Linked DNA regions of Silvibacterium dinghuense. The protein of the gene in region 1 interacts with the protein of each later gene in a pairwise test. Links are inferred from orthologs where the notes say so. Each region holds a gene or a part of one and is shown in the gene's direction. Other genes may lie near its edges. The genes, in order: ESZ00_RS04165 and rlmB.

The links.
Region 2: the proteins of ESZ00_RS04165 (region 1) and rlmB interact in binary tests that used the Escherichia coli proteins (3 or more experiments, as listed by UniProt). The link is inferred for Silvibacterium dinghuense from one-to-one orthologs.

What each region holds. Positions count from the first base shown.
Region 1 is NZ_SDMK01000001.1:1,060,275-1,069,732, reverse strand. What follows is about bases 4,345-7,281. They hold ESZ00_RS04165 (NAD(P)H-hydrate dehydratase), read left to right. Parts: upstream 4,345-4,977; coding sequence 4,978-6,585; downstream 6,586-7,281. Other genes in these bases: tsaE (tRNA (adenosine(37)-N6)-threonylcarbamoyltransferase complex ATPase subunit type 1 TsaE), read left to right, coding at 6,582-7,082; ESZ00_RS04170 (penicillin-binding transpeptidase domain-containing protein), read left to right, coding at 4,345-4,745. Also shown: ESZ00_RS04185 (cell division protein FtsQ/DivIB), read left to right, coding at 1-379; cell division protein FtsA, read left to right, coding at 376-1,593; cell division protein FtsZ, read left to right, coding at 1,666-3,030; more of ESZ00_RS04170, read left to right, coding at 3,498-4,344; ESZ00_RS04155 (glycoside hydrolase family 43 protein), read right to left, coding at 7,316-8,443; ESZ00_RS04150 (ABC transporter permease), read left to right, coding at 8,736-9,458. UniProt on the Escherichia coli protein: Bifunctional enzyme that catalyzes the epimerization of the S- and R-forms of NAD(P)HX and the dehydration of the S-form of NAD(P)HX at the expense of ADP, which is converted to AMP.
Region 2 is NZ_SDMK01000005.1:301,042-310,547, forward strand. The notes cover bases 4,240-7,224. They hold rlmB (23S rRNA (guanosine(2251)-2'-O)-methyltransferase RlmB), read left to right. Parts: upstream 4,240-5,331; coding sequence 5,332-6,117; downstream 6,118-7,224. Other genes in these bases: ESZ00_RS19045 (hypothetical protein), read right to left, coding at 4,240-4,437; ESZ00_RS19050 (RNA polymerase sigma factor), read right to left, coding at 4,434-5,147; ESZ00_RS19060 (M1 aminopeptidase family protein), read left to right, coding at 6,114-7,224. Also shown: ESZ00_RS19020 (DHA2 family efflux MFS transporter permease subunit), read left to right, coding at 1-623; ESZ00_RS19025 (ferredoxin--NADP reductase), read left to right, coding at 813-1,583; ESZ00_RS19030 (LytR/AlgR family response regulator transcription factor), read right to left, coding at 1,850-2,671; ESZ00_RS19035 (double zinc ribbon domain-containing protein), read right to left, coding at 2,872-3,426; ESZ00_RS19040 (zinc ribbon domain-containing protein), read right to left, coding at 3,458-4,012; more of ESZ00_RS19045, read right to left, coding at 4,048-4,239; more of ESZ00_RS19060, read left to right, coding at 7,225-8,012; ESZ00_RS19065 (DUF1801 domain-containing protein), read right to left, coding at 8,040-8,444; ESZ00_RS19070 (AsmA family protein), read right to left, coding at 8,547-9,506. UniProt on the Escherichia coli protein: Specifically methylates the ribose of guanosine 2251 in 23S rRNA.

The sequences.
Region 1 (9,458 bases):
CGGCAGCCAGCATCTCTCCGACCAGATGAGCGAGATCGATCTCTCTGACGCAGAAGATGTGCGTGCGACGGTCCCAGCCAAGGGGTCTGATTTGCAGCTGCATTTCGGCGACGAAAAGTTCCTGGAGCGTTATCGCATCTACCAGTCGCACGTTGCAGAATGGGAACAGCAGTATCCCACGCTGGTGGCCGTCGATCTGCGTTACGACGGGCAGGTGGTGCTCAAGAAAGGCGGCGCTCCCGCGCCCGATGCTTCCTCCGCTGCCTCTTCTGCAGCGCCGGCGGCTCCGGCTGCCGCGGCAAAGCCTAATACAAAGGAGACAGCCGCAAAGAAACGTAGCGCTGCGGCTGCGCACCATGTACGGAGGACGGCACGATGAGCCAGAAGTCTGACAACCTGATTGCCGTGCTCGATACCGGAAGCTCGAAGACCCGCGTGCTGATTGCCGAGCTGCATGACGGCGCGCTGCGCTATCGCGGCCACGGCATCGTGGATGCCGCCGGCATGCGCAAGGGCGTGATCGCCGAGCTGAAGCCCGCGGCCGAGGCCGTGAACAAGGCTGCAACGCTGGCGGAAAAGCGCGCCGATGCCACGATTGAAAAATGCGTGATCGCGGTCGGCGGCCCGCATATTCGCGGTGTAAACAGCCGCGGCGGTATCAGCTTGGGCAATCGCCTGCGCGAGATTTCGCGCGAAGATGTCCGCGCCGCGGTCGACCGTGCGCGCTCGGTCTCGCTGCCCCAGGACCGCGAAGTCATTCATTTGCTGCCGCAGCAGTTCATCCTCGACGATCAGCCGAATATCCACGACCCGGTGGGCATGGTGGGCGGACGGCTCGAGGTGAACCTGCATATCGCGACCTGCTCGGCCGGCGCGCAGCAGAGCATTGTGACCTGCGCCAACCGGGCCGGGCTCGAGGTGACGGAATCGGTCTTCGAAGCCGTGGCCGCGGCGGAGTCCACCATCTCTGCCGACGAGCGCGAGCTGGGTGTCTGCCTGCTCGACATCGGTGCGGCGACCAGCGAGTTGATCGTCTTCTTCGAGGGCTCGGTGGCGCATACCTCGGTGATTCCCATCGGCGGCGACCACTTTACGAACGACCTCGCTGCCGGTCTGCATGTGACGCCGCCGGAGGCGGAGTGGATCAAGTGCCACTACGGGCATGCCGTGGTTACGGCCGTTTCGCAGAGCGCGGAGATCGAGCTGACCGGCATGCCCGGCTATGCTCCGCGCACGGTGCGCCAGCGGCTGGTGTGCGAGATTCTGGAGCCGCGCGCCCGTGAGCTCTTCCATATGCTGCGCGATAACCTTCGCCAGGGTGGCGTGCTGGAGGCGCTGGGCGCCGGATGCGTGCTCACCGGCGGCGGCGCGCGCCTGCCCGGCCTGCTCGACACGGCGGAGAGCCTGTTGCGTGTGCCGGCTCGTATCGGCTCGCCGGTGCCGCTCTCGAAGATGCCCGAGGAGCTGGCGCAGCCGGAGTGTTCGGCGCTGATCGGCGCCCTGCTTTATACCCATCGCACCAGCATCATCCGTGCGGCGGAAGACAACAGCCTGCGCGCCAAGCTGCGCGCGATTTTTGCAGGAAGTTTGTAAACGAGTTTCAGTCGTAAGGAATCTGGCAGGAACGTATTTCAGCAGTCGAGGATGGAGAAGGAGTCGGAGCCGATGAGTTACCCGGAAGAAATTCGCATTCAGTATTTTGACGAGGTTCCGCGCGGAGCCAGGATCAAGGTCATCGGTGTCGGCGGTGGTGGTGGCAACGCAGTCAACCGCATGATTCAGGCGCGGGTCGAGGGCGTCGAGTTCATCGCCGCCAACACCGACCGTCAGGCGCTCCAGCTTTCGGAAGCGCCGGTGAAGCTCCAGCTCGGGACCAAGCTGACCAGCGGCCTGGGCGCGGGCGCGAATCCGGATATCGGCCGCCGTGCGGCGCTGGAAGACTCGGAAAAGATCATCGAGGCGCTCGAAGGCGCGGACATGGTGTTCGTGACGGCTGGCCTGGGCGGCGGCACGGGTACGGGCGCAGCTCCGGTCATCGCTTCGCTGGCCAGCGAAATGGGTGCGCTTACGGTTGCGGTGGTGACACGGCCTTTCAGCTTCGAGGGCAAGCGCCGCATGGCGCAGGCCGAGCGCGGCATGCAGGAGCTGCTCGAGTCGGTGGACACGATGATCGTGATTCCCAACGAGAAGCTGCTGGCGGTTGCCAAGGATGCGGGCTTCTTCGAGTCCTTCCGCATCGCAGACGATGTGCTGCGCCAGGGCGTGCAGGGCATCTCGGACATCATCACCATCCCCGGCATCATCAACCGCGACTTTGCCGACGTGAAGACGACGATGGCCGGCATGGGCTACGCAGTGATGGGCACGGCGCAGCGCTCGGGCGAGAACCGCGCGGTGGACGCTGCGATGGCCGCCATGGCATCGCCGCTGCTCGAGGCCGGCGCGATCGACGGGGCGCGCGGCATCCTGATCAATATCAGCGGCTCGAGCTCGCTCAAGCTGAACGAGGTCAACGAGGCCTCGACGCTCATCCAGAATGCGGCGCACGAAGAGGCGAACATCATCTTCGGCGCTGTGCTCGACGAGAGCATGGGTGACGATGTGAAGATCACGGTCATCGCCACCGGCTTCAAGCAGGGTGAGGCCCCGGAGCGCCGCGAGCGCATGCTGAACACCTCGCTGCGGGAGCCGATCAGCCATGCGCACGAGCAGGTGGAGATCAGCTCCGTGCCTGCCCGTCCGCGCTTTGCCAGCGAGGAGTCGGACGACGAGAGCGGCTACACCACTTCGGCACGCGCCGGGGTGGTTTCCGAGGCCAGCCACGAAGAGGAGCCTGTGCCGGTGGTCGAGACCGCTGCCGCGTCGGTTGCGCCGGAGCCGGCCATTGCCGTCGCCGAGCCGCCCGTGCAGCCGCATGCGGTCCAGGATGCTCCTGCGGCCGTCCCCGATCCCTTTGCCGATGTGCACCAGGACGAAAACGGCGAGAGCCTGGATATTCCGGCGTATCTGCGCCGGGGGAACAGCTTCTAGCTGCTGCGGGACTGGCCGTCCAGGCATTTCGTGCTTCGCGCTTCCGCTCCCTTGGGGCGCGAGCGGGCAGTTTTCCGAGGTAAGGCTTGTAGTTTCTTTCATGAACGGTTGGCGGCTGGAAGCTGACCGTAACTCTCAAGTACACTGGGTGCAGGCAACTCCACCCAAAACGCAAGCAGTTTTGAGCCAGCGGAACTGCCTGGCGGAACTCCAGATTCCATTTGGGGTTTTTACCGGCAGGTTATCCGCTTTGCGGCGTTTGCCATTTCGGTATCTGTTGCCTCTTTTGAGCAGTGCCGATCACTCTGGCATCACTTTGAGCGGTCATACGAGCGGTTTCTGCGTACGATGCAAGTCAGAACGCTTGAAAGCCCGGGACAGAGTTCAGAGCTGGGCCCAGAACAACGGCTGAAGGATCGGGGTTCGAGACACGGCCTCCGGATTCGGATATCAGGATCGGATAATCGATGAAGCGTCTCTTTCTTTTCGTGCTCGCCATGGCTCTCGCCGGTTCCACGCTCTGCCGTGCCGGTTCCGCGACCACCCGCCATCCCGCCCATCGCCGGGCGACTCGTGTTCATGAGTCGGCTGCCGCGGCCAGGCATATAGCCAGCCGCCAGCACAGCCGGCGCGTGGTCAGCGCGTCGACCCGTGTTCGTACCCGTGGCGGGGCGCGTCTGCGCCGGGCGAATCTGGTGATTCGCCGTGGGGGCGGGGAGCGCTTCTATGCCAGCTCCTTTACGGATATCGACCAGACGCAGGGCGACATCACGGCGGGTGAAGACCCGGTGGTGCGCGAGGCGGCGATTGCCGCGCTCGGCAACATGAACGGCACCGCAGTCGCTATCGACCCAAGTAACGGCCGCATCCTGGCCATGGTGAACCAGAAGCTCGCGCTTTCGAGCGGCGCCGAGCCCTGCTCGACGATCAAGGTTTCGGTCGCGCTGGCTGCTCTTGAAGAGGGCATCATCACCAAGGACACGCCGGTGAACTTGGGCGGCAACTACCACATGACCCTGACCGAGGCGCTGGCGCACTCAAATAACCTCTACTTTGAGACCATCGGCCGCCGGCTCGGTTTCGAGCGCGTGCGCCACTATGCGAACCAGTTCGGCCTGGGTGAGCTGGCCGGTTACAACATTCCCGGTGAGCAGCTCGGCGTCTATCCCGATCAGGTGCTGCCCGAGGATCGCGGCGGCGTAGGCCGCATGTGCAGCTTCGGCGAGAGCGTCTCGATGACCCCGCTGCAGCTTGGCGCGCTGGTTTCGGCCATCGCCAACGGCGGCACGCTCTACTACTTGCAGCATCCGACCTCGCCCGACCAGGTGCTGAATTTCCAGCCCAAGATCAAGCGCACGCTCGACATCGCCCGCATCATTCCGGAGATTCAGAGCGGCATGGCGGCAGCGGTCGACTACGGCACTGCCCGCTCGCTGCGCGCCAACTTCAGCCAATTCCCGGTGATGGGCAAGACCGGCACCTGCTCGGACAACGGCACGCGTTTCGGCTGGTTCGCCTCCTATGCGGACACGCAGTACGGCCGGATCGTGACGGTCTTCTTCCTCGAAGGCGGACGCCCGACCTTCGGGCCGAAGGCGGCCGAGCTGACCGGCGTCTTCTACCGCAACCTCTGGGATCACAGCTACTTTGCCTCGAAGCAGGGCGAGCCGGCGACCCCGGCGGCGGCTGCGACGGAGCAGGGCGCTCCGCAGTAAGGACTGGTCGCTGCTGCGCGCAGGGCGGATCGCCTTCGGCTTCGCTCCCCGGTCGGGATGACAACGGAAAGAACGAATGCTTCGGTCGGAATGACAAACCTATAGCCCTGAATCGTTCAGAACGAGACGGCCTCCTCTGCGGAGGCCGTTTTCTTTTTCGGCGATTTCTCGCGATGTGTGCACTCCACAGCGCTCCTTTGCGCATCTGGAATCGGTTAGGATGCGAGACGGGATGCGGATACTTTCTGCCGACGAGATGAGGACCACCGATCGGGTGACGGCCGAGACATACGGCGTGTCGTCGATCGACCTGATGCGCCATGCCGGAGCGGCGGTGGCGCGCTTTGTGGTGCGCGAGTTTTCTTCCGCACGCTCGATACTGGTATTTTGCGGGCGGGGCAACAACGGAGGTGATGGCTTTGTCGCTGCGCGTGAGCTGATCGCTGCAGGGCGACGGGTGCATGTGCTGCTGCTGGGCGATCCGGCGGCGCTGAAGGGCGATGCGAAGATCGCCTTCGAAGAGATGGCGATGGAGCCGGTGCTGGTCCGCGAAGAGGCGGATCTCGGCCGTCCCGATGTACGCGAGCTTTTCGAAAATGCCGATCTGCTGCTCGATGCGGTGGTCGGAACAGGATTCCAGCCTCCGCTGCGGGGTACGGCTGCGGCGCTGCGGGACCGGGTGAACGCGCTCGAGATGCCGGTGATCGCGGTCGATCTGCCCTCGGGCTGGGGTGCCGATTCGCGCGAGTTCGCGGTCGAAGGCGCATTCCGCGCGGATGCCGTTGTTACGTTTACCGCGCCCAAGCTGGCGCATGTCTGTGGGAATCTCTGTGGATCGGTGTATGCGCCGATTGTGGTTGCGCCGATCGGGTCTCCTGACGCGGCGATTCGTTCTACTTTGAACCTGAGCTGGAGCGGCGCTGCAAAGGCGGCGCTCGACGGGCCTCGCAGGGCGGAGAGCAACAAGGGCAATTTCGGTCATGTGCTGCTGGTGGGCGGTGCGCGCGGGAAATCGGGCGCTCCGGCCATGGCGTCGCTGGCCGCGCTGCGCGCGGGCGCGGGATTGGTGACGACGGCGGTGGCCGAGTCGATCCTGCCACTGGTCGCGGCGATTACTCCTGAGCTGATGACCGAGGCGCTGCCGGAGGCTGCCGACGGTGGTTTCGATCTCGAGCGTATCGATTTCGACGCGCTGCTGGACAGGATCACGGTGCTGGCCATCGGGCCTGGACTTGGGCAATCGCCATCGGCGGAAAAGCTGGTGCTGGAACTGCTGGAGCGCACGACAATCCCGGTTGTGCTCGATGCCGATGCGCTGAATATTATGGCGAAGCATATCGATAAGCTCGATGGGCGCGGGCGGACGATGGTGCTGACGCCGCATCCGGGCGAGATGGGGCGCCTGGCCGGCATCCCCACGCAGGAGGTGCAGGCGCGGCGCGAGCCGCTGGCGCGGGAGTTTGCTGCGAAGCACCATGTCACATTGGTTTTAAAAGGATGGCGTACACTCGTGGCGCAGCCCGATGGGCAGCTTGCCATCAACACGAGCGGCAACCCGGGCATGGCCAAGGGCGGCAGCGGCGATATTCTTACCGGCATGGTCGCAGCCCTGCTGGCGCAGCATCCGAAGCAGGCGGCTGAGGCGGTGAGCGCAGCAGTCTACCTGCACGGGCTTGCCGCGGACTTTGCTGTTCGTGAGCAGGACGAGCGCACGCTGCTGGCCACGGATACGGTCGCGCACCTGTGGCGCGCGTATCGTTTTTCACCGCAGGATGCGGCCGGTTTTACATGGCTGGCAGGTCTGCCGCAGGATATCTTGGAAGCGTTGGAGGCACGATGACGACGACCGAAAAGGCAAAGGCAGAAGCTGTCGGGAAGGCTGAAGCTGGGAAGACCTACGAGTTCACGACGACCTCTGCCGCCGAGACCATCGCGACCGGCCACAAGATTGCCGAACTGCTCGCTCCGCCGAAGTTTCTTATCCTGCGCGGCGATCTGGGCGCGGGCAAGACGACGCTGGTGAAGGGCATTGCCGAGGCGCTGGATGCGGCAGAGCCGGACGAGGTCACCAGTCCAACCTTTACGCTGGTGCATGAATATGAGGGCACGCAGGGCGCGGCGAAGACGCCGGTGAACCTCTATCATCTGGACCTCTACCGCATTGAAGGCGAGCGGCAGCTCGATACGCTGGGGCTCGATGACCTGGCTGCACCGGACAGCATTGTGCTGGTGGAGTGGGGTGAGAAGTTTCCGAGCGTGAAGCGGCGCAGCGATGGCGAGATCGTGATGACCTCGGCCGGCGGCGACACGCGAAAGATCGTGCTCACGCTCAAATAGCTGCTGCGCGCAGGGCGAATCGCCTTCGGCCCCGCTCCCGTTGGTCGCGTGTCGGGGGTTCTATTCTTTCGTGTGCGGAGTTCGTGCCTTCCCACCCAAGCGGAGCTTGGGTGGGGCACCCGTTTTCGTTTCCCTCTCGGAAGACTGGGGAATCCAGGGTTCGTGCCTTCCCGCGTCTCAGGGTTGAAACGTGGGGCACCGGGTCTTTTCTATCCCCTATCCCTGCATTCCCACTACTGGTCGGCTAGCGTTGCTAAATCCGGTGAGGCGAGGCGGGTGTCGGTGGGGCGGACGTGGAATTTCTTGGGGTAGAAGAGCACCTGCGGCGTCCAGGTGACGACCATCTTCACCTGGTCATGATCGATGCGCATAGGTGTGATGACCAGGTGCGGGAGCTGGCCCTTGCCCTTCAGGTAGCCGTGGCAGCCGAACCAGAGATCGCCGTCCGGCCCGATGAAGGGTGAGCCGTGGCCGAGCTGGCCGTAGGGGACATCGGACTTCTGCGTGTAGGCGTGCTTGTAGATCTTCGCCCACTCCTCGTCCTGCGCGCCGTAGATGGGATTGCTGCGTGACTTGCGCCATGGTCCGGTGATGGTGTCGGCTGTTGCCTCGCCGACCTCGTAGCCGCGTCCCCAGGACGAATAGAGCAGGATGTAGGAGCGGCCGTGCTTCATCACCGTCGGGCCTTCGAGACCGACGGATGGGCCGCCCTTCGCCGGGCCGTCCCATGCGCCGTCGGCGCCGGGCTGGATCACCGGGAACGGCTGGCCGATGGGGACGGCGTTGGGCAGATCGACCAGCGTCGCGGTGACGCCGTCGCGGAAGAGGTAGACTTTGCCGTCGTCATCCTGGAAGAGCGTGGCGCCGTTGCCCTCGGTGAGCGGCTTGTCTTCGGTGAGGACTTTATACGGGCCGGTGATGGTGTCGGCGACAGCGAGCGCGATGCTCTCGGGGCTGTCGGGTGTTTCGCCGAAGGGGCAGGAGAAGGTGAGATACCACTTGCCCTTGTAGGGGAAGAGCTCCGGCGCCCAGAAGCGGCGGCGATACCAGCGATCCTTGCTCGGTGCGACGAGAACGCCCAGGTCTTTCCAGTGGGTCAGATCGGTGGAAGACCACAGCTTTACGCCGGGGATCGGTCCGGCGGCGGTGCCGTCGAAGAAAGGGAAGGCGGTCCCGGTCATGTACCAGGTGCTGCCGACCTTGGTGATCTGCGGATCGCGGATGGGATCGGTCTGGATCGGGTTTTCGTAGTCGAAATGCGGGTCCTTGCTGCTGGCCATGAGCGGGGTTGAGGCCTGGGATACCAGCAGGAGCAGAGGCAGGAGGAGCCGCAGAAATGTGAGCGCTTTCCAATACCGCAAAGTTTCTTCCTCAAGCGCCTGAGCGGATCGAGTCTGCACAGGCTGTCTGAAATGCTATGGAGGCTGATGCTCCAGATTAGATGATGGATCTGTACCGGCTGAAGCGGGATGACGCAGGTTTTTCCTGCGGCCCCGGTAACCCTGTTCGATTTCGCACACCTGTCTTCGCGTGTGAACACGCTTCTGGGCCGGATGTTTTGTTTAAATGCCTTACTTTCAAAGACTTTTCACCGCTCCCCGTTGGCCGGGAACGTGCTTCTCTATCCGGTGACCGCCAAAGGAGCGATGAGCGATGTGGGCTAATCTGAGATATACCCTGAGGCAATTGCGCAAGGCGCCGGGATTCACTGTGACCGCGGTGCTGACGCTGGCGCTGGGTATCGGCGCGACCACGGCCATCTTCACGCTGGTGCAGCAGGTGATGCTGAAGTCGCTGCCGGTGGCCCGGCCGTCGGAGCTCTATCGCATCGGGGATCAGATCCATTGCTGCGTCATCGGCGGCTATACCCAGAGCGGGCGCGGGGATAACGAGTATTCGCTCTTTTCTTATGAGCTCTATCGGCATTTCCGCGACCATACGCCGGAGTTTGCCGACCTGGCGGGTTTCGAGGGAGGCGATACCGGGCTCGGCGTGCGCCGCAGCGGTGTCGCCGGCCGCGCGGAGCTGCGCATCGGCCAGTTCGTTTCGGGAAACTTCTTCTCCACCTTTGGTGTGGGGGCATGGGCAGGGCGCGTGTTTACGCCGGCAGACGACCGCGAGGACGCCGCACCGGTGGCAGTGATGGCGTATCACACCTGGCAGCAGAAGTACGGCTCGGACCCCTCGGTGGTGGGTGCCTCCTTCGAGCTCAATGGCAAGTCCTTCACCATTGTGGGCATTGGCGCACCGGGCTTCTTCGGCGCTGGCGTCCGCACCTGGGGCACACCCGATCTCTGGATTCCGTTCTCTGACGAGCCAATGATGCAGGGCACCAGCTCGCTGCTGAACAATGCCGACCAGAACTGGATCGATGTC
Region 2 (9,506 bases), on another replicon or contig:
CCTTTGTCATCACGGTGTTGGCGCCGGTGGGCGCGCAACTGGTGCAGCGACGCATCGTGCACCCGCGCATCATGCTAGTGGGCGCGGTCACAGTAGTAGGCATCTCCTTCCTGCATTACAGCCGCTTCACCCTGCAGACCGACTACGCGCATTACGCCTGGGCCCGCGCGCTCCAGGGACTGGGATACGCCTTCTTCTTCGTGCCGCTGACCATGCTTGCCTACTCGGAGCTGCGGCCGGACCAGAACAACCGCGCTTCCAGCCTGACGAACTTCTTCCGCAACTGGGGCGGCTCATTCGGCATTGCCTTCGCAACCACTCTGGCCGAGCGCCGCGAGGACTTCCACCAGAGCAGCGTAGGCAATCACCTGGCCGCTTCCGCGCCTGCGCTGCAGAATACGGTGCAGCAGATGGCAGGTTACCTGCAGGCGCATGGTTTCTCTCCCGCCGATGCGCTGCAGGCGGCCTACGCGCGCGTCTACAGCCAGTTCACGGCGCAGAGCCAGATGCTGGCCTTCATGGACTGCTTCTTCCTGATCGGCGTGATGACACTGGCCGCCGTGCCGCTGCTCCTGCTCACACGGCACTTTCGCGTAGGGGGTGGCGGGGGTGGAGGACACTGATCCAGAGATTGATCTGCGGAGGAAACGGGCAGGCATGAAATGAACAAAGTTGCGCAATCTGGTGGATGGAATGGGATTGCAAAGATCAGATTCGCCTGCAATTACGGATTTGTTGCGCTTCGAGGGATGCAAAGCGACCCTTGAGGCAATAGACTGTTACCACTCCCGTCAAAGGCAGGTAAAACAGTTTTGGCTCGTCAACTCTCCGTCGCACGCCTTGAAAACAAGAAGCTTCTTTCCGAGCGTGCACAGTGCTACCACCTCGAATTTTCTGTTCCCGCAGCTGAATCTTTTCCTTTCATCTCTGGCCAGTTTGTCTCGGTAGTCGCAGAGGATGGCAACGGCAAACAACAGACCCGCGCCTATTCGATCGCCTCCGGTCCCTCGGCCAATCGCTTCGATCTGTGCGTAAACCGCGTCGAAGGCGGCTTCTTCTCCAATCGCCTCTGCGATCTGGAACCCGGCCAGGAAGTGAATTTCCACGGTCCGCACGGCCTCTTTACGCTGCGTAAGCCGTTGACCGACAGCATTTTCATCGCCACCGGCACCGGCATTGCGCCCATGCGCGGCTTTGCCGAGCATCTTTTCCCCGAGTCGGGCGAGGATCGCAGCGAAGGCCGCCACATCTGGCTGGTCTACGGCACGCGCCATGAAAGCGAGCTCTACTTCCAGAAGTATTTCGAGAAGCTTGCCGCCGAGCGCCCCAACTTCCACTACCTCGCCACGCTCAGCCGTCCGCACGAGGGCTGGGAAGGACTGCGCGGCTACGTGCAGGATCACGTTGCCGATGTCGTCACACGCCGCGCCGCCGGCACGCCAGAGATTACCGTGGCCGAGGGTGCGCCCTACGACATCCACGCTTACATCTGCGGCCTGAACGAGATGGTCTCCGGCAACCGCGACCGCCTCACCGGTCTGGGCTGGGATAAGAAGCAGGTCATCTTCGAGCGCTACGACTAGGCAGCTTCTAGCTTCTAGCTTCTAGCTTCTAGCTTCTAGCTTCTAGCTTCTAGCTTCTAGCTTCTAGCTTCTAGCTTCTAGCTTCTAGCTTCTAGCTTCTAGCTAAAGATTGAAAACGGAAGGCCACGCTCGATGCGTGGCCTTTTTGTTATTTTTTGTGCTTGTTTTCCAGGACTTGCTGCCTCTTTCCCCGGACCTAAAAACGCGCAGAGAGAAGGGTGCACTCAGCGGCACGGTCGAGCTAAAAGCTAAGAGCTAGAAGCTGCTTACAGCTTGAACAGCTCGCGCAGGCGGCGTGTCTGTGCGCGGCTCACCGGAATCTCCGTCTGCTTGCGGTCATCCATGCGCAGCTGGTAGCTCGACTTGAACCACGGCACCACTTCCTTGATGTGGTTGATGTTCACCACGAAGGAGCGATGGGCCCGCCAGAAGAGATTCGGGTCCAGCAGTTCCAGCAATTCCTCGAGCGTACGGCACTTCGACTGCCCTTCGAGCGTCGGCGTCACCACCGAGATCACGCCCTCATCGATCGAGGCAAAGCAGATATCTTTCTGGTCCACCAGCAGCAGGCGGCTCTGTGCCTGCAGCACAATCTTGCCGCTGTGCGGACGGGGGCTGGCCTGCTGCTGCTCGATCAGGCGCAGCAGCGTGTCGATGTTCAGATCGCCTGCGGGCTTCGCCGGCTCCGCCTCGCTGCCGTTCATTTCCTGCAGGCGCAGCCGCACGCGGTCGAGCGCCTGCAGCACGCGATTGCGGTCGAAGGGCTTCAGCAGGTAGTCGATGGCATTGACGTCGAAGGCACGCACCGCATACTGGTCGAAAGCCGTCGCGAAGACAATCTGGGGAATCAGGTCGCGATGCTCGATGAGCTGCTTGAGGACGGCAAAGCCATCGAGCCCCGGCATCTGCACGTCGAGAAAAACAACGTCGGGCTGGTATTCGCGGATGAGCTCAACCGCCTCGACACCGTTCGAACCCTGCGCCAGCACCTCGACACTGCCGGCCGTATCGAGCAGATACTTCAGCTCTTCGCGGGCAAGCTGCTCGTCGTCGATAATCAGCGCCGTGATGGGTGCGGTTGATGCCAAGTTTTTAGTATAAAGCGGTTGCCGGTCCCCAGTCCCCAGTTGCCAGTTGCTGGTTGGCGGGTGGCCCACACAAGCCCGGTGTTGGCTTGTGTGGGGAGGCACGAACCCCGGGGTTGAAATCCGTGGCGCATCCAGTCCCCCACCCGGCAACTGGGGACTGGCAACTGAAAACTGACAACTAACAACTGGAAGGCCAGTCCCTAGCCGGGGAAGGCCTGCAGACGGGCCGGGCGATGATCGGAAGCCAGATCGTGTCCGCAGTGCGTGCAGAAAAGATCGGTGATGCTCGTCGTGCGATAGCAGTTTCCGCAGCTTGCCGATACCTGGTAAGCGCATTGCGGACAGAAGTGATAATTCCCCGTGATCCGCGTGCCGCATGAGGGGCAGGAGGTGAGGATCGGCTGGCGCAGCAGGAAGTAGAGCACCGCGCCGATGCCGCCCGGCATCACCACGCAGACCATCCACAGGCGCGCGCTCATGCCGCGCCGCGGAGCGTCATTGCTGATGTAGCCCATCATCAGCATGGAGACGGCGGCCAGCGCTCCCCAGCTGAGCACAAGATAAAAGTGCAGGGCCACCGGCAGCGCGCTGGGATGGTGGTTGTGCATGGGAAGCACAACCAGGAAGTAGTATTCCGTGAGCGCGAAGGCGATCAGCGCGCCGAGCATCGACCAGCGCGGAATCAGATGCAGCTCCTGGCTGATATCGCTGCCCGTCTTCGCCTCATGCAAGGGCGAGTTTCCGCTTTGCCGCATTCCATCCATTGGAAAGAGAGTCCCCTTCGCTTCAGCCCGGGAAGGCCTGCAACCGGGCCGGGCGATGATCGGAAGCCAGATCGTGTCCGCAGTGGGTGCAGAAAAGATCGGTGATGCTCGTCGTGCGATAACAATTCCCGCAGCATGGAGCTATCTGGTAGGCGCAATGCGGACAGAAGTGATCGTTTCCTGTGATCCGCGTGCCGCATGAGGGGCAGGAGGTGAGAATCGGCTGGCGCAGCAGGAAGTAGAGCACCGCGCCGATACCGCCCGGCATCACCACGCAGACCATCCACAGGCGCGCGCTCATGCCGCGCCGCGGAGCGTCATTGCTGATGTAGCCCATCATCAGCACGTAGAGCGCGGCCAGCGCTCCCCAGCTGATCAGCAGGTAGAAGCGCAGGGCCACCGGCAACGGGCTGGGATGGTGGCGGTGCGCGGGCAGCACCACCCAGAAGTAGTATTCGGTCAGAGCAAATGCTGCAAGCGCTCCCACCATGGACCATCGTGGGATCAGTCGAAGCTCTTCGCTGATGTCGCTGCCGATCTTCGCCTCACGCGGCGAAGCAAAACCGTTTTGCCTCAAATCGTTCATGCAACAGGCAAGCCCTTAACAGGAGATCAGTACTTTTCACCGCCACGCGGCTCACCGCCCAGGGACTCGCGTTTGCGCCAGGTAACGATCAGCGCGGCAAAGATGGCCGTCAGAAAGGTAACGACCATGGACACCGCGAGCGTCGGCGGATCCTGGAAATGCTCTCCCTCAAAAAGATCGTCCGCCATCAGCCAGATCGCCGGAGTCAGGAAGATGAGCAGGCCGCCGATAGCCAGCAGCACCATGCCCAGCTGCTTCTGCGCCTGGACCCGGGCCATGCGGCGCTCGTTGGCCGCCACCATCACCGCGCGGCGCGTCCGCTGCACCGCCAGCATGCTGGCATCCGCGTCCAGCCCGGCCAGTGCGCGGATCAGCTGCGGATCGAAGGAAGAAGATGCTGTCGGACGTTCGCTCATCGCACCTCCCTCGCCACCGGCATGGTTTCCATCTTTGCTTCTGCCCGGCTCTCCACCCGCGGCCGCAGCGTCGCCAGGCCGCGATAGAGCCGCGACTTGACCGTCGAAAGCGGAGCCCGCGTCACCTGCGCGATCTCCTCGAGCGAGAGCTCCTCATGGAAGCGCAGGATCAGGACTTCGCGCTGCAGCGGCTCGAGCGTAAGCAGGGCCTCGGCCATGCGGCCGGCATTTTCGCTGCTCTGGTAATGATCGAAAGGATTGGGCTCGTTGCTGGCCACCTCGTAGGGGCGCTCGTCCTCGTCGTTCTCGCTCATCTCTTCGAGGCTGGCCATGGTCCGGCGGCGCCGGAAGTCGATCACCAGGTTGCGCGCAATCGTGAACAGCCAGGTATCGAAGCGGGCCGAGCCGTTGTACTGCGAACCGCGCGTCAGCACCCGCATCCAGGTCTCCTGGAAAAGGTCTTCGGCAATCTCACGATTGCTGGTGAGGTACATCAGATAGCGGAGCAGGCGGTGCTGATACTGCAGGATCAGACGATCCAGCAGTTCGGCGTCGCCACCACGCAATCCCTGGGCGATGGCCAGGTTCTCGGCGCGCGCCTGCTGGGTCAGTGATAGGGCTGCAGTGCTCATCTCAGCTTCAGAGACGGACGAAGCCGGAGCGAAGACGCTCTTTTCGACAAGAATCTCGAGTTTGCGGACGAAACTCATACGCACCCCTTTGTGCGGCCAAAAGGAGGAATGGAAGCGAATCCTCATCGGGGGTGAAGTTTCGTTCGCTAACTTCCCAAGTATGAACGTGATGCCGCAGGCAAAGCAAACGATGCGGGAAATTCCCCCTGAACACAGAGCGGGACTGGCCGTCCAGGCCAGTCCGCAGCAGTAAACTAAAAGTATGGAAATTCTTTACGGCCTCCACCCGGTCGAGGAGGCCTTGCGCTCCGGCAGCCGGCGCTTTGACCACGTATGCGTGGCGCGCGAACGCGGCGACAAGCGGCTACAGAAGGTCATCGACGCCTGCCGCGAGGGCGGCGTCCGCATCCGCTTCGAATCGAAGGAAGAACTGACCCGGATGGCCAAGACCGCCGGACACCAGGGCGTGGTCGCCGTGGTCCGGGAACGCGAATTCCTGGAGATTGAAGACCTGCTTGCATCCCCCTCCGGCCAGTCCCGTCTCATGCTGGCTCTCGACGGCCTGGAAGACCCGCAGAACCTGGGCGCCCTGCTGCGCACCGCCGACGCCTCCGGCGTCGATGGCGTGGTCATGACCGAGCGCCGCGCCGCGCCACTCTCCGCTGTCGCCATCAAGGCCTCGGCCGGAGCCGCCGAGCATGTCCGCATCGCCCGCGTCGTCAACCTGGTCCGCGCGCTCGAGCAGCTCAAGGAGCAGAACATCTGGGTCGTCGGCCTGGACGAGCGCGGCACCCAGGCTTACGACGAGTACGATTTCACGTCGAATACGGTGGTAGTGCTGGGCCGCGAAGGCGACGGCATGCACGACCTGGTCAAGAAGAGCTGCGACCACCTGCTGCGCATTCCCATGGCCGGCAAGGTGTCCTCGCTCAACGTCTCGGCCGCCGGCGCCGTGGTCCTTTTCGAGGCCGCCCGCCAGCGCCGACAGAAAGCCGCACCCGCCGAAGCGGCCAAGCCCCGCAAGGAGAAAAAAGGCCTCGGTTCATGACGCATTGGAAGTTGGCGGCAGCAGCCGTCCTCGGCGCAGCCTGCTGCACGGCAGCCGCTCAGCAAAGCAATACCCAGCAGAATCCCGCCACGCAGGAAAGCCCCGCCCAGCCCGCACCGCATGGCCAGGTTCTCTTTCACCGCTCGACGTCCGACCCCTCGCAGTCGGATCAGCCCGCCGAAGCGGCGCATCCTGCGGCCAAGGTCACGGATGAAGAGCGCGGCGCCGTCACCTACACGCGGTACGATCTCGACGTTCACCTCCTGCCGCAGCAGCAGACCCTCTCAGCGCAGGCACGCATCACGATCCGCAATGACGGCCCGGCGCCGCTCCGCGTGGTGCCGGTCCAGCTCAGCTCCGACCTGAAGTTCGACGGCATCAGCTCCGCAGGCAAGCGGATCACCTACGGCGTAGCCACGCTCAACAGCGATGCCGACCATACCGGCCAGCTCAACGAAGCCGTTCTCGAACTGCCCGAGCCGCTGGCTCCCAAGGCTACGCTCGATCTTGAGATCGCTTACGACGGCACCATCCAGGCCAGCGCCAAACGCCTCGAGCAGATGGGTACGCCGGCCGATGCCGCAGCGCACTCGGACTGGGACGAAATCTCGGCCGATTTCGTCGGTCTGCGCGGCTTCGGCAATGTGGTCTGGTACCCGGTCACCGCGCCGCCCGCGCTGCTCGGCGACGGAGCGAAGCTCTTCCAGGAGATCGCCCGCCAGAAGCAGCGGCAATCTGAAGCCACGATCCGCATCCGCGTGAGCGCGGAGTTTTATGACATTGCCCCGACGCTTGCCGTGCTCAACGGGCATCCCGTTGCAATCGACAAGCCCGAGGCCGCGCCTTCGGAGACAGCACCCGGCGTGGTGACCGCAAGCTATGGACCGGTCCCGATGGGTTTTGCCGTACCATCGCTCTTCCTCACCACAGATAAGGCGAGAACGGAAGACGGCCTGCACATCTATACGCGTACCGAAGACCAGCCCAACGCGCAGAATTACGTCAATGCTGCCGCGGCGGTGCGTCCGCTCGTCGAGCAGTGGCTGGGGCAGAAACAGCGTGAGCCGTTGACCATTCTCGATCTGCCTGAGGCCGGTGACGCAGCCTTCGAGCAGGGCTCGCTGCTGGCGACCAGCGTGGACAATACGCCTTTCGAAAAACTCGAGCCGCAGGTGGCCCACGGACTCGCCCACACGTACTTCACCTCGCCGCGCGAATGGCTCAACGAGGGCGTGCCGAACTTCGTCGAGTCGTTGTGGATCGAGCACACGCAGAGCCGCGACCTGGCCCTCGCCAGCCTCGAGCAGCAGCGCGGAGCGTTGTCCTTTGCCGAGCCGGCCTCACCCGGCGCAGGCGGCGGCGAAAGCCTCCTCGATGCGACCGATCCGGTGTATTTCCGCACCAAGGCGACGTACGTTCTGTGGATGCTGCGCGACAACACCACCGACAAGCAGCTGTCCAACGCGCTGACCGACTATCGCCCCAGCGAAGATACGAGCCCGGAGTATTTTGAAAAGCTGACCGAGCGCTCCGATGGTTTCGACCCGGCGCAGGACCTGCAATGGCTCTTTGCCAACTGGGTGAACGCCGACCGCGGCCTGCCCGATCTCTCCATCGCCGCCGTGCATCCCAGCCCGGTGGCGCAGGCCGGCGGACAGTACCTCGTAGGCATCGATATCCAGAACGACGGCTACACCGAAGCCGAGGTACCGGTGACCGTCATCTCCGCCAAGGGAACACTCACCGAACGCGTCCGCCTGCCCGGCAAGACACTCACCACCCACCGCATGCTCGTCCAGGGCACACCGCAGAAGATTGTCGTGAATGACGGCGCAGTGCCAGAACTGCAAAGCACCGTGCACACGCAGGACCTGACCGGCGCTCCGCAACAGTAGCAGCCCCACACCAAGCTGCCAGCACTCCTACTCCCCGTTTTCTACGCGCGCCTTGATGTCCGCATAGGCCGTCTCAATGAGGATGCGGAGCGCGGCAGCATCGATCGCACGGTCCGGCCTCAGCTTTACGTGACGCATGAACCTGCCGCTCCCCTCCAGGAGCCGGGACGGGTCCGGCAGCGAAGCTCCCTGAAAGAAGCCCACATTCACGTGGGAAGTGAAGGCATGGACATAAGCGAAGGGCACGTCGCCAAAGCAAGCCGTCGGGCAGCCATCATGCAACAGCTCTCGGACCTCATCCCCGCATCGCCGCATTACATCGAACCAGGTGCGCGCGATGGCTCCCAGCGCATTCTCATGTGCCTTCATCCAGGCGTCGATCGCGGGATCGTGTGCGACCGTACCATCGAAGCGCAGCAATCCTGTTCTCATCGTGTCTGCCCTTATCGGGCTCCGCTCGAGCCATCTTAGGCGCTTTGATGCGCAAGAAGAAGGAGCAGCCGAGGCTGCTCCCAACGCCTAGAGCCCATCACGCTACGGCTTGGCCGTCACCAGCGGATGCGCCAGTGTTCCGCCGACGATCTGTCCTTCGGGCCAGCTCAGGCTCAAGCCGCGATCAAAACCAATCTTGCCGGCAACAGCACCGGCTGCCGGCGCAGCATTTCCCAGCACCAGCGCACCGTTGCCGATTGTTCCCGAAGCATTCCACTGCGTAAAGCCCGACGGCGCCATGGCGCCCGCCGCGAGACGTCCAGCCGGAGCTGTCAGCGAGCCGTGGTTCCACTGCCAGTGAAAGCGGCCCTGCGCCGAGGAGAGAAGATCAGCCTCCGTGTAGCCGGAGAGCGTCAGGTCCGCGCCCCCATCGAGCGTTCCCGTTGCAGGCCACTTCTCGGCAAAGAGCGCGGCAACCGGAGCCATGGCCACGCCGCTCCACGTCGTCTTGAGGCTGTAGCGCGGCGCGCCGTGTGAGCCGTCCATTCGCCCCGAAGCATGCAGGCTGCCGTTCAGCGCGCTCGCATCGAGCGACGGAATCGTCCAGCCGCGCCCATCGGCGGCAATCTGCGCACGTACATCGTGCAGCGTCAGCGTGCCCAGCGTGAAGGCTCCCACATGGACCTGTCCTTCAAGCGCAGGCCAGCTCTTCTTCGGCTCGACCTCGGACAAAATCGCCTGCACCAGAGCACCCGGATGCCCGGAGCCGAGCAGCACCGTCTCCAGCGCCGCCGCATCGAGCTGGGGCACATCGAGATTCAGCCGCGCCGGGCACACGCTCTCGCAACGCAGTGCAGCATCCAGCGAGCCGCGCAGCGCAATGCCGTGCAGCGTCGCTGCGACATTCGCCCAGTGCATGCCTGTGTCGTCGAAATTCACCGTAGCGGAAGCCAGCTCTACCGGATCGCTCAGCCAGGGCAGAACGGCCTGCGCCTTTTCGAGACGCAGCCAGCCCTGCACATCCGCATAACGCGGCAGCAGAGAACCATCGGCCGCGATCGC